Regions from separate parts of the Kitasatospora sp. NPDC098663 genome, predicted to be linked through region 2. Evidence: riboswitches for the same ligand, from Rfam matches in the RefSeq annotation. Region 2 holds a riboswitch; each other region holds the start of a gene.
The links. A riboswitch is a leader RNA that binds a small molecule or an ion and turns the genes downstream of it on or off. The one in region 2 is predicted to bind cobalamin.

Region 1 (3,718 bases), on a different contig from region 2:
CCCGGCTGATGGGCATGCCGGTGCGCTGACCCGCGACGATCCGGTGGTGTCGGTGCCGACTGCGATGATGGGCGGGTCCTGATCGAACCACCCCGGGGGAGCTGACGCCCGTGCCGGAAGGCCACATCATCCACCGCCTCGCCGCCGAGAACCGGAAGGCCTTCGGCGGCCGCCCGGTCGAGGTGTCCAGCCCGCAGGGCCGGTTCGCCGACGAGGCCAAGGCCATCGACGGGCAGCTGCTCACCGCGGCCGAAGCCGTCGGCAAGCACCTGTTCCTCGGCTTCGAGGAGGGCGGCTGGGTGCACGTCCACCTCGGCCTCTACGGCGGCTTCGCCTTCGGTACCGGGCCCGCGCCCGAGCCGGTCGGCCTGGTCCGGCTGCGGCTGGCCAACGACGACGGCTACGCCGACCTGCGCGGCCCCAACACCTGCGCGCTGGTCACCGGCGCGGAGAAGGCCGCCGTCGCCGCCCGGCTGGGCCCCGACCCGCTGCGGGCCGACGCCGACCCGCAGGCCGCCTGGCGCCGGATATCGGCCAGCCGGACGACCGTCGCCGCGCTGCTGATGGACCAGAAGGTGCTGGCCGGGGTGGGCAACGTCTACCGGGCCGAGGTGCTGTTCCGCCACGGGATCAACCCGCACCGCGCCGGCCGTGACCTCACCCGGGGCGAGTGGGACGCGATCTGGGCCGACCTGGTCGCCCTGATGCACGAGGGCGTCGGCGCGGGCCGGATCGACACCGTCCGGCCCGAGCACACCCCCGAGGCGATGGGCCGACCGCCGCGCGTCGACGACCACGGCGGCGAGGTGTACGTCTACCGGCGGGCCGCGATGCCCTGTCTGGTCTGCGGCACCGACGTCCGGACGGAACAGCACGCCGCGCGCAACCTCTTCTGGTGCCCCGCCTGCCAGGCGGCCTGACCAGGCCCTGCCCGGCCGGTCAGCCGAAGGCCGCGCCGGGCTCGTGGTGTTCGGCGGCGGCGCACGCGTCGAGGAGGGGGCGCAGGGACTCGTCCACGAGCCGGTAGCGCACGACCCGCCCGTCCTTGTCCCCGGTCACCACGCCCGCGGTGCGGAGCAGCCGCAGGGCCTGGGACACGGCGGGGTCGCGCATGCCGGTGGCCACGGCGAGGTCGGAGACGGCGAGCGGGCCGGCCCGGTGGAGGGCGAGCAGGAGGGCGAGCCGCCCGGGGTCGGCGAGCAGGGAGAACCGCTCGGCCCAGGTGCGGACGTGCGCGGGGTCGCCGATCGCGGCGATGGCCTCGCAGACCCGGTGTCCGTCGATGGTGCGGTGGCCCGCGCGGTCGGCCGGTACGAGATGCATGCGCACATTGTTGCAGCAGGGGGCCTGTGATCCTGGACACCTGCGCAGGTGCGCAGCCTTGCAAGGGTGGGTCCTGGCCCCTACGGTGTTCCCCGCCGTGGTGCTCGGGAAGACCGGTGACGGATCCTCAGGGATCCCAGTCCGGAGCGGCCCTCGCCACTGTGATCGGGCCATCGTGATCGTCGACGATGGAGAGACGTCCGTACCCACGACGCCACTGGGAGCCTCGCGCACCTGGGAAGGCGGGTACGGGACCCCCGTAAGCCAGGAGACCGGCCACGGCATCTCACGAAGTGTTTCCACGAGGTGCTGGAGCGTGACCCGAATGACCCTGCCCGAAACCGCCGCGGCTGCCGAGGCTCCGGCGACACCGTCCGCGCTGCCCACGTTCCGCTGGAAGCGCGAGGACACCGTTCGCACGGCCGGGCTGATGGGGGTGATCCTGGCCATGCACGTGGTGGCCTTCGGGACGCTCGTCTTCCTGGTCGCGCCCCACAACTACGCGGTCGGCACCCAGGTCTTCGGGGTGGGCCTGGGGATCACCGCGTACACCCTCGGCATGCGGCACGCCTTCGACGCCGACCACATCGCGGTGATCGACAACACCACCCGCAAGCTGATGGCGGACGGCAAGCGGCCGGTCTCGGTCGGCTTCTGGTTCGCCCTCGGGCACTCCTCGATGGTGGTGCTGATGGCCGCCCTGGTGGCGGGCGGCGCGCAGCTGGCCAGCACGCTGATGGACGACGACTCGACCACCCACAAGTGGCTCGGGATGGTCGGCACGACGGCCTCCGGCGCGTTCCTCTACCTGATCGGCGCGCTCAACCTGGCCGCGCTGCTCGGCATACTCAAGGTGTTCCGGGCGATGCGGGCCGGGTCGTACGACGAGGCGCAGCTGGAGGAGCACCTCAACTCGCGCGGCTTCATGGCCCGGGTGCTGAACCGGGCGACCCGGTCGATCACCCGGCCCGGGCAGATGTTCCCGGTGGGCATGGTGCTGGGGCTGGGCTTCGACACCGCGACCGAGGTCACCCTGATGGTGATGGCCGGGTCGGGGGCGGCGGCCGGGCTGCCCTGGTACGCGATCGTCTGCCTGCCGCTGCTGTTCGCGGCCGGGATGAGCCTGTTCGACACCCTGGACGGGACGTTCATGAACTTCGCGTACCAGTGGGCCTTCGCCAACCCGGTCCGGAAGGTCTACTACAACCTGACGATCACCGGGCTGTCGATCGCGGTGGCCTTCGTCATCGGCACCATCGAACTGGTCGGCGTGCTGCACGAGAAGCTCGATCTGACCGACCCGGTCACCGGCTGGATCGCGGGCATCTCGCTGGACAACGTCGGCTACGCGATCGCCGGGCTGTTCGTGGTGGTCTGGGCCGCGGCGATCGCCTACTGGAAGCTGGCCCGGGTGGAGAAGCGCTGGGCGGCCGCCGAGTAGCGACGGCTGCGACCGGCGACGGCAGCGGGCGGCGACGGCGCCTCCCCCGGGATCCCGGGGGAGGCGCCGTTCCGTCGCCGCGGGTCGGTGCCGGTCGTCGGGCGGGCGGGGTTCAGCGCTCTTCGCGGAAGTCGACGTGCCGGCGCGCGACCGGGTCGTACTTGCGCAGGACCATCCGGTCCGGGTCGTTGCGGCGGTTCTTGCGGGTCACGTACGTGTAGCCGGTGCCGACGGTGGAGCGGAGCTTGATGACGGGGCGCAGTTCGTTACGGGCCATGGGTGTCCTCCCGGGTTGGCGGGGTGTTCGGGGTCGGGGCGAAACCGTACACCGAAATGGAAGTCATTTTCATCTGGTGTAACGTGAGCTCCGTCCTGCCCATTCCCGGACGCCAGGGAGCACCCATGTCCGCCCACTGCCAACTCACCGGCCGTCGGCCCGGATTCGGCAACGCGATCTCGCACTCGCACCGCCGCACCCGCCGCCGCTTCGACCCCAACATCCAGCACAAGCGCTACTGGCTGCCCGGTGAGGGCCGGTACGTCCGGCTCACCCTCAGCGCCAAGGGCATCCGCACCATCGACACGATCGGCATCGAGGCCGCCGTCGCCCGCATCCGCGCCCGAGGGGGGAAGGCCTGATGGCCAAGCAGAGCAAGATCGCCAAGAACGAGCAGCGCCGTGCCGTCGTGGCCCGGTACGCCGAGCGCCGCGCCGAGCTCAAGCGGATCATCGCCAGTCCCGGCACGGCCCCCGCCGAACGCGCCGCCGCCCAGGCCGAACTCGCCCGCCAGCCCCGCGACGCCAGCGCCACCCGGATCCGCAACCGCGACGCCGTCGACGGCCGCCCCCGCGGCTACCTGCGCGCCTTCGGCCTCTCCCGGGTCAACCTCCGCGTCCACGCCCACGCCGGCCACCTGCCCGGCGTCCGCAAGGCCAGCTGGTGAGCGGCGTGGA
Region 2 (3,718 bases):
ACCATGCCGGTGTTCACCCGGCGGGCGAAGTCCCGTGCCGTGTCGCCGTCCCGGGTGTAGATGGCCACGCCGTTGCCGAACTCGTGCTCGCTGGGCAGGCGCAGCGCCTCCTCGTAGTCGGCGGCGCGGAGCACGGTCAGGACGGGGCCGAAGATCTCCTCCCGGTAGATCCGCATGTCGGGAGTCACCCGGTCGAACAGCGAGGCGCCGAGGAAGTAGCCGCCCTCGTGCCCCTCCAGCCGGAAGTCGCGCCCGTCGACCACGAGTTCGGCGCCCTCCTCGACCCCGAGGTCGAGGTAGCCGCGGACTCGCTCCAGCGCGTCGGCGCCGACCAGCGGGCCGAAGTCCGCCGCCGGGTCGTCCGAGCGCCCGACCTTCAGCGCGGCGATCCGCTCGACCAGTTTGGCCACCAGGGCGTCGGCGGTCTCCTCCCCCACCGGGACGGCCACCGAGATCGCCATGCAGCGCTCGCCGGCCGAGCCGTAGCCGGCGCCGATCAGGGCGTCCGCGGCCTGGTCGAGGTCGGCGTCCGGCATCACGATCAGGTGGTTCTTGGCGCCGCCGAAGCACTGCGCCCGCTTCCCGTGCGCGGCGGCGGTGGCGTAGACGTACTGGGCGATCGGCGTGGAGCCGACGAACCCGACCGCCTGCACCCGCGGGTCCTCCAGCAGGGTGTCCACGGCCTCCTTGCCGCCGTTGACCACGTTCAGCACGCCCGGCGGCAGCCCGGCCTCCAGGAACAGCTCGGCCAGGCGCAGCGGCACCGAGGGGTCGCGCTCCGAGGGCTTGAGGACGAAGGCGTTGCCGCAGGCGAGGGCGGGTGCGGCCTTCCAGAGCGGGATCATCGCCGGGAAGTTGAACGGCGTGATGCCCGCGACCACGCCGAGCGGCTGGCGCATCGAGTACACGTCGATGCCGGTGCCCGCGTTGTCGCTGAACTCGCCCTTCAGCAGGTGCGGGATGCCGGCGGCGAACTCGACGACCTCCAGGCCGCGCTGGATGTCCCCGTGGGCGTCGGCCACGGTCTTGCCGTGCTCGGCGGACAGCAGCCGGGCCAGTTCCTCCTTCTCCTGCTCGACGAGCTGGAGGAAGCGCAGCAGGACGCGGGCCCGCCGCTGCGGGTTCCAGGCCGCCCACGCGGGCTGGGCCTGCGCGGCGTCGGCGATCACCGCCTCGACCTCGGCCCGGCTCGCCAGCGGCACCCGGGCCTGCACCCGGCCGGTGTTGGGGTCGTACACGTCGCCGAAGCGACCGGAGGTGCCGGCGGTGGGCTTGCCGGCGACGAAGTGGGTCAGTTCTCGGACCATCGGGTTCCTTCTCTCGACAGGGGTGGGGAGAGGAGGAGGATCGGAGGCCGCCGCGGGTCGGCGGGCACACGGTGGTGCGCCCCGCGGCACGGGCGTGCGGCGGCGGAACGGAACGTCAGGGCGTGGACGCCCCGGCGGCCGTGGGCACGGGACAACCAGGAGCGGCAGTGGAGCGGGAGCAGCCCGGGGTCATGCGTGTCGTCTCCATCCTCGTGGAAAACACGGAACACCCGCGGCCGGTATCCTGACTCCCGGATCACCGCACGCCCCCAGGCCTTCCCGGCTGGCTGCCAGTGGCCTTCGTCTGCGAGGACGAACTCCCCGGTCACAGTGGCGGGACCGTGCCGGACTCACACCGGCTTCCCTGACACCGCGGACCTGCCATCGACCATATAGTTGGACGTCCTAGTAAGTCCAGAGGCCCGCACGCGCGTTGCGCCACCGGCTTTCCACCGCGCCGAGCGACACGCGACCGGACGGGGTCCGCGATCAGGCGCCCGGCAGCGCGGGGCCACGAGCCCGTAAAGTTAGCTGAGGCACACCTAAGCAACACAGGCCGAGCCCATCCTCGCCATACCGGCGCGGGTGGGCCTCGACTGCCGACCGCTGTCGGCGCCGGGGGTGTGTCTGCCGGGAGTGTCGGGACAGGGAGAACGATGTGAGGGACGGTCGGGACGCCAGGCGTCCGCACGGGGAGCTGGTCGCGGACGTGCTGGCGGTGTTGTGGGCGGCCGGCGAGCCGCTGACCGCCCAGCAGGTCAAGGCGGCGCTGGACCACGGGCTGGCCCGCACCACCGTGGCGACGATCCTCACCCGCCTGCACGAGAAGGGGACCCTGGTCCGCAGCCGCCCCGCGCGGTCCTTCGCCTACGCCCCGGTGGAGGACGCCGCCGGGCTGGCGGCCGGGCGCATGCGCCGGGAGTTGGAGAAGGAACCCCAGCGGGACCTCGTGCTGAAGCGGTTCGTCTCCTCCCTGTCCGAGGACGACGAGGACGTCCTGCGCCGTCTGCTCCTCGATGCCGAGACCGAGGCCGAGGCCCAGACCGATGCCGCTGCCGAGGCCGCGACCGCGACCGCGACCGCGACCGCGACCGCGACGGACTCCGGCAGGCCCGAGCCCGAGGACGACGCATGGGCCTGATCCTGGTGGTCGTCGCCCTGGCCCTGCTGCTCCCCTGGGCCGCGGCGCCCGCCGCCCGCCGCCTGGCTCCGCTGCTCCCCCCGCGCGAGGCCTCGCTCGCACTCACGGGCGCGGCCGCCCTGCTGGCGGGCGGCACCGTCGCGGCACTCGTCGGGCTGTTCCACGTCCCGTTCCTGGCAGGACTGGAGCACCTGCCGCTGTCCGACGTCGTCACCCGGTGGCCCGCCGTGGTACCGGTGTCCTGCGCCGCCGGGGCCGCGCTGGCCGTCCAGGCGGTACGGCTGACGCTGCGGTGGCGCGGGCACCGCGTGCTCCTCGCCCGCGCCTGGGGCCTGACCGCCGATGCCACGAGCGACGGCGACCTGCTCGTGGTCGCGGGCAAGGAGCCCGAGGCCTTCGCCCTGCCCGGCCACCGGGGGCGCCCCGGCCGCGTCGTCGTCTCGACCGGCATGCTGAGCGCGCTGGGCCCGGCGGAGCGCGCGGTGCTCCTCGCCCACGAGCGCGCCCACCTGCGCGGGCGCCACCACCTGCTGTCCGTCGCCGCCGACCTCGCCGCCGCCGTACACCCGGCGCTGGCCCGGCTGCGGGCCGACCTCGACTACCACCTGGAGCGCTGGGCCGACGAGCGGGCCGCCGCCGCGGTCGCCGACCGGCGCACCGCCGCGACCGCCATCGCCCGGGCGGCCCTGGCCGGATCGCCGGCCGCCCACCGGGGCGCCGGGCCCCTGCTGTCCGTGAACACCGGCCCCGTGCCCCAGCGCGTCCAGGCCCTCCTGGGCCCCGAACCCGCCCGCCCGACCGGCCGCAGGGCGCACGCCGCCGTCGCCCTGGTCGCCGCCGTCACGGTCGCGGCCCTGCTCGGCCTGGCCCTGGCCTACGGGCTGCACGAGTACGTCGAGTACGCGGCCCGGACCTTGAGGGCTCACGGCACGGTCTGACGACATCGATGTAGACCAACCGTGCGGGTCCGGGTATCGTGAGGCTCGGCTTACCCGCGCGGGCCTTGGCGCAGCCGCCCGCCGGCGATTCGGAGGCCGTGTCCACCCCGGCCTCCGGGCTCGGCACCCCCGCGCGGTGCCGCCACCACGGCCCCGACCCGAGAACACGGCGGCCACCGGACGATGGGACCTGGTGTGTACGACGGGAGGACGGGCTCGACGAGCCCCTTCGAACAGACCGTCTACCTCCTGTCGACGGCCGGCCGGGCGGTCGACCGGCTGCTCGCCGACCGGCTCGACGCGAGGGGACTGGGCCCGGCCCACCAGGCGCT
Region 3 (3,718 bases), on a different contig from region 2:
TTGTCTGGCGGCCGGTCGGGACGAAGGACGGCTGGCCGACCATGGTGGTGTTGTTGCTGCCGGCCAGGTCGGCGGAGCCGCCCCACAGCTCGGGCAGGACCGGGGCCAGCGCGGTGAGGACCTCGCCCGAGGCGGCGCGGGTGGCCATGCCCTTGGCGTCGGGGGGAAAGGTCGGCAGGACGTCCGCCCAGCCGTCGGGCAGCCGCTGCTCCCGCAGTCGGTCCAGCAGGACGGCGCGCTCGGGGTTCGCCGTGCGCCAGGCCGCGAACCTCTCGTCCCACTCGGCGTGCACCTGCCGGCCGCGGTCGGCGGCCTCGCGTGTGCGGCCCAGGACGTCCTCCTCGACGATGAAGTGCTCTTCGGGGTCGAAGCCCAGCAGCCGCTTGGTGGCGGCGACCTCGTCCTCGCCCAGCGCGGATCCGTGGGCCTTGCCGCTGTCCTGCTTGGTCGGGGCGGGCCAGCCGATCACGGTGCGCAGCATGATCAGCGAAGGGCGGCCGGTCTCCTGCCGGGCGGCGCGGGTGGCCGCCAGGAGCGCGTCGACGTCCTCGACGTAGCGGCCGGTGCGCGTCCAGTCCACGGTCTGCACGTGCCAGCCGTAAGCGGCGTAGCGGGCCGGGACATCCTCGCTGAAGGAGATGTCGGTGTCGTCCTCGATGGAGATGTGGTTGGAGTCGTAGAAGACGATGAGGTCGCCGAGTTCCTGGTGCCCTGCCAGGGAGGCGGCCTCGCCGGTGACGCCCTCCATCAGGTCTCCGTCGGAGGCGATCACGTAGACGTGATGGTCGAAGGGGCTGGTGCCCGCTTCGGCGTCCGGGTCGAGGAGACCGCGTTCGCGGCGGGCGGCCATCGCCATGCCCACCGCGCTGGCCAGGCCCTGGCCCAGCGGGCCGGTGGTCATCTCCACGCCGGGGGTGTGCCGGTGTTCGGGGTGCCCGGGGGTGGCGGAGTCCCAGGTCCGGTAGGCCTGCAGGTCCGAGAGTTCCAGGCCGTAGCCGGCCAGGTAGAGCTGGATGTAGAGGGTCAGGCTGGAGTGGCCGCAGGAGAGCACGAAGCGGTCCCGTCCCAGCCACCGGTCGTCGCCGGGGTCGTGGCGCATGACGTTCTGGAACAGCAGGTACGCCAGTGGGGCCAGGCTCATCGCGGTGCCCGGATGGCCGTTGCCGACCTTCTGCACCGCGTCGGCGGCCAGCAGCCGCACGGTGTCCACCGCCCGCGCGTCGACCTCGTCCCACCCTGCCCGCCCTGCCACCGGATCCGCGAGGGATTCGTCGCGCCGCGCGGTAGCGTCGTTCTGGTCGTTCGCCATGCCGTTGCTCCTTCGTCTCGGCTTGTCGTCCATCGTTCCTGCGGCACTGGGCGGGCACGACCGCCGGGCCGTCGCCCGCGTGGTTGCTGGTGATGTACGAACTATGCCCAGGGGTGGCGCGCTGTCCGGCACGACACACCCTTTCGGTGAGCCGCTCCGCCTCGTCGCTTGCCCCCGAAGTGGGGGAACACACCCCTGACCACCCGTCGCAGGTCCGCGGGAGGGCGTGCGCGGGCCCCCCTTCGACGGCACGGTGCCTCCGCCGCCGAGCAGGGTCGGTGACGGCGTGCTCGATCCGCTCGACGCCGACGACCGGCCACGTCTCCGCCCGCACCTGAGACCCCTGGCCGGGCCCCGTGGCCGATCCCTCCCGCAACCCCGGGAACGGTCCAGACGATCATCCCTTGGGCTGGCCAGCACCGACCTGACCACGCCTGATACCTTTCCATCGCCGTGGTGTACGGGAAACCGGTCTGAGTCCGGTGCGGCCCTCGCCACTGTTGCCGCGGAGTTCCGCGGCCCTCGCTGACCGGCTTTTCCAGCGGTCAGGGCCACTGGGCGGGCTGGAAGAGCCGTCCGGGAAGGTCGGCCGCGGCGTGTCGATGCGGAAGCCAGGAGACCGGCCACGGCGCTACATGTTCCACGAGGGTTTTGGAGAACACGTGCCCAGCGGTCTGCCGCATCCGTTCCGTTCCATATGTTCCGTACGTCCCACAGGTCCGATACGTGTCGGCCGGACGGTCGCGGCCGTCCTGTTCGTCGGCATGCTCGGAGCCTGCACGGGCGCCCCCGCGCCCGCCACGTCCGGCGGGACGACCGGAACTGCCGCGCCGGTCAGCGTCGACAACTGCGGGACCACCGTCACGGTCGGCGCGCCGCCCGACCGGCTGGTGACGCTCAACCAGGGTGCCACCGAAGTGGCCCTGGCCCTCGGCCTGCAGTCCCGCATGGCCGGTACCGCCTACCTCGACGACTCCGTCCCGGAGAAGTGGAAGGCGGCCTACGACTCCGTCCCGGTGCTCTCCAAGGACTACCCGACGAAGGAGAAGCTCCTCGCGGCCCGTCCCGACTTCCTGTACGCCTCCTACTCCAGCGCGTTCACCGACAAGGTCGCGGGCACCCGGGAGGAACTGCGCGGCCAGGGCATCCCGTCGTACCTGTCCCCGTTCGGCTGCTCGGACAAGAGCCAGGTGGCGCCGACGACCTGGCAGGCGGTGTGGGGCGAACTGAACGACGTCGCCAAGGTCTTCGGTGTCACGGAGCGGGCCACCGCGATCCGGCAGCAGCAGGAGCAGCAGCTGGCCCAGTTGACGGCGACGGCCGCGGGCAAGGACCTGAAGGTCCTGTGGTTCGACTCGGACACCAAGGCGCCGTTCGTCGGCGCCGGCCACGGCGGACCTCAACTCGTGCTCGACGCCGTGGGCGCCCGCAACGTCTTCGCGGACCTGCCCGGTGGCTGGCAGAACGTGAGCTGGGAGAAGGTCGTCGCGGCGGACCCGGACGCCATCGTGCTCGCGGACGCCGGCTGGGACACGGCCCAGTCCAAGATCGACTACTTGGCGAACGACCCGGTGCTGAGCAAGCTCACCGCCGTGCAGCGCAAGGCCTTCGTGGTGGTGCCGTTCTCGGAGTCGACTCCCGGCGTGCTGCTCGCCGACGGCGCCGCCAAGGTGTCCGCGGGACTGGGCCAACTGCACCCGGGTTCATGACCACCGCGCCCCACCCCGTCGCGCGGCGCTCCGGTCAGGGCCGCGCGACGGCGGCCCTGGCCGTCGGTGCGGCCCTGCTCCTGGCCACCGTGCTCCTCGGCCTGGCCGTGGGCTCGCAACACGAACCGGTCCGGACGGTGATCGACGTCGTCCTGCGCCGTCTCGGGCTGGGCGACCCGAACGTCACGCTGCTGGACGACCAGATCGTCTGGCAGCTGCGGCTGCCCCGGGTCCTGGGAGCGGCCGCCACCGGCGCCGGCCTCGCGGTCTGCGGCGCGGTGCTGCAGACGCTGACCGGCAACGACCTGGCCGATCCCTTCCTGCTCGGGATCTCCGACGGAGCCGCCGCCGGCGCGGTCACCGTGATCGTCCTCGGCGTCGGCGTGTCCGGCGCCGTGGGCACCGGCGCGGTCGCGACGGCGGCCTTCGCCGGTGCCCTGCTCGCCGCCGTCGTCGTCCTGGCACTGGCCGGCGCCCGCACCCGATCGCTACCGACCACCCGGACCGTGCTCGCCGGCATCGCGGTGGGACAGATGTGCGGGGCCTACACCTCGTTCGTGGTGATGGTCCTCGGGGACCGCAACGCGGCGCGCGGTGTCATGGAGTGGACGCTGGGCTCGGTCGCCGGCGTGCGGTGGCCCACCGCCGTCTTCCTGACCGCGGTCGCGCTGGCCGGTGTCACGGTCCTGGCCTCCTCGGC

Region 1: linked by a shared signal. The riboswitch ahead of ACIQVZ_RS09045 (HoxN/HupN/NixA family nickel/cobalt transporter) and the one ahead of ACIQVZ_RS07580 (CoA-acylating methylmalonate-semialdehyde dehydrogenase) in region 2 are both predicted to bind cobalamin.
Region 3: linked by a shared signal. The riboswitch ahead of ACIQVZ_RS20175 (ABC transporter substrate-binding protein) and the one ahead of ACIQVZ_RS07580 (CoA-acylating methylmalonate-semialdehyde dehydrogenase) in region 2 are both predicted to bind cobalamin.

Annotation. Positions count from the first base shown of each region.
Region 1 covers NZ_JBIWAP010000006.1:213,057-216,774, forward strand. Annotated here, with positions in the region: gene ACIQVZ_RS09030 (AAA family ATPase) at 1-29, shown strand, start outside; gene ACIQVZ_RS09035 (DNA-formamidopyrimidine glycosylase family protein) at 111-920, shown strand; gene ACIQVZ_RS09040 (ArsR/SmtB family transcription factor) at 940-1,323, opposite strand; cobalamin riboswitch at 1,405-1,619, shown strand; gene ACIQVZ_RS09045 (HoxN/HupN/NixA family nickel/cobalt transporter) at 1,649-2,764, shown strand; gene rpmG (50S ribosomal protein L33) at 2,877-3,041, opposite strand; gene rpmB (50S ribosomal protein L28) at 3,167-3,403, shown strand; gene rpsN (30S ribosomal protein S14) at 3,403-3,708, shown strand; gene ACIQVZ_RS09065 (CobW family GTP-binding protein) at 3,714-3,718, shown strand, end outside.
Region 2 covers NZ_JBIWAP010000005.1:193,887-197,604, forward strand. Annotated here, with positions in the region: gene ACIQVZ_RS07580 (CoA-acylating methylmalonate-semialdehyde dehydrogenase) at 1-1,307, opposite strand, end outside; cobalamin riboswitch at 1,524-1,715, opposite strand; gene ACIQVZ_RS07585 (BlaI/MecI/CopY family transcriptional regulator) at 1,966-2,448, shown strand; gene ACIQVZ_RS07590 (M48 family metalloprotease) at 2,439-3,386, shown strand; gene ACIQVZ_RS07595 (MarR family winged helix-turn-helix transcriptional regulator) at 3,582-3,718, shown strand, end outside.
Region 3 covers NZ_JBIWAP010000017.1:90,366-94,083, reverse strand. Annotated here, with positions in the region: gene tkt (transketolase) at 1-1,309, opposite strand, end outside; cobalamin riboswitch at 1,747-1,952, shown strand; gene ACIQVZ_RS20175 (ABC transporter substrate-binding protein) at 2,074-3,018, shown strand; gene ACIQVZ_RS20170 (iron chelate uptake ABC transporter family permease subunit) at 3,015-3,718, shown strand, end outside.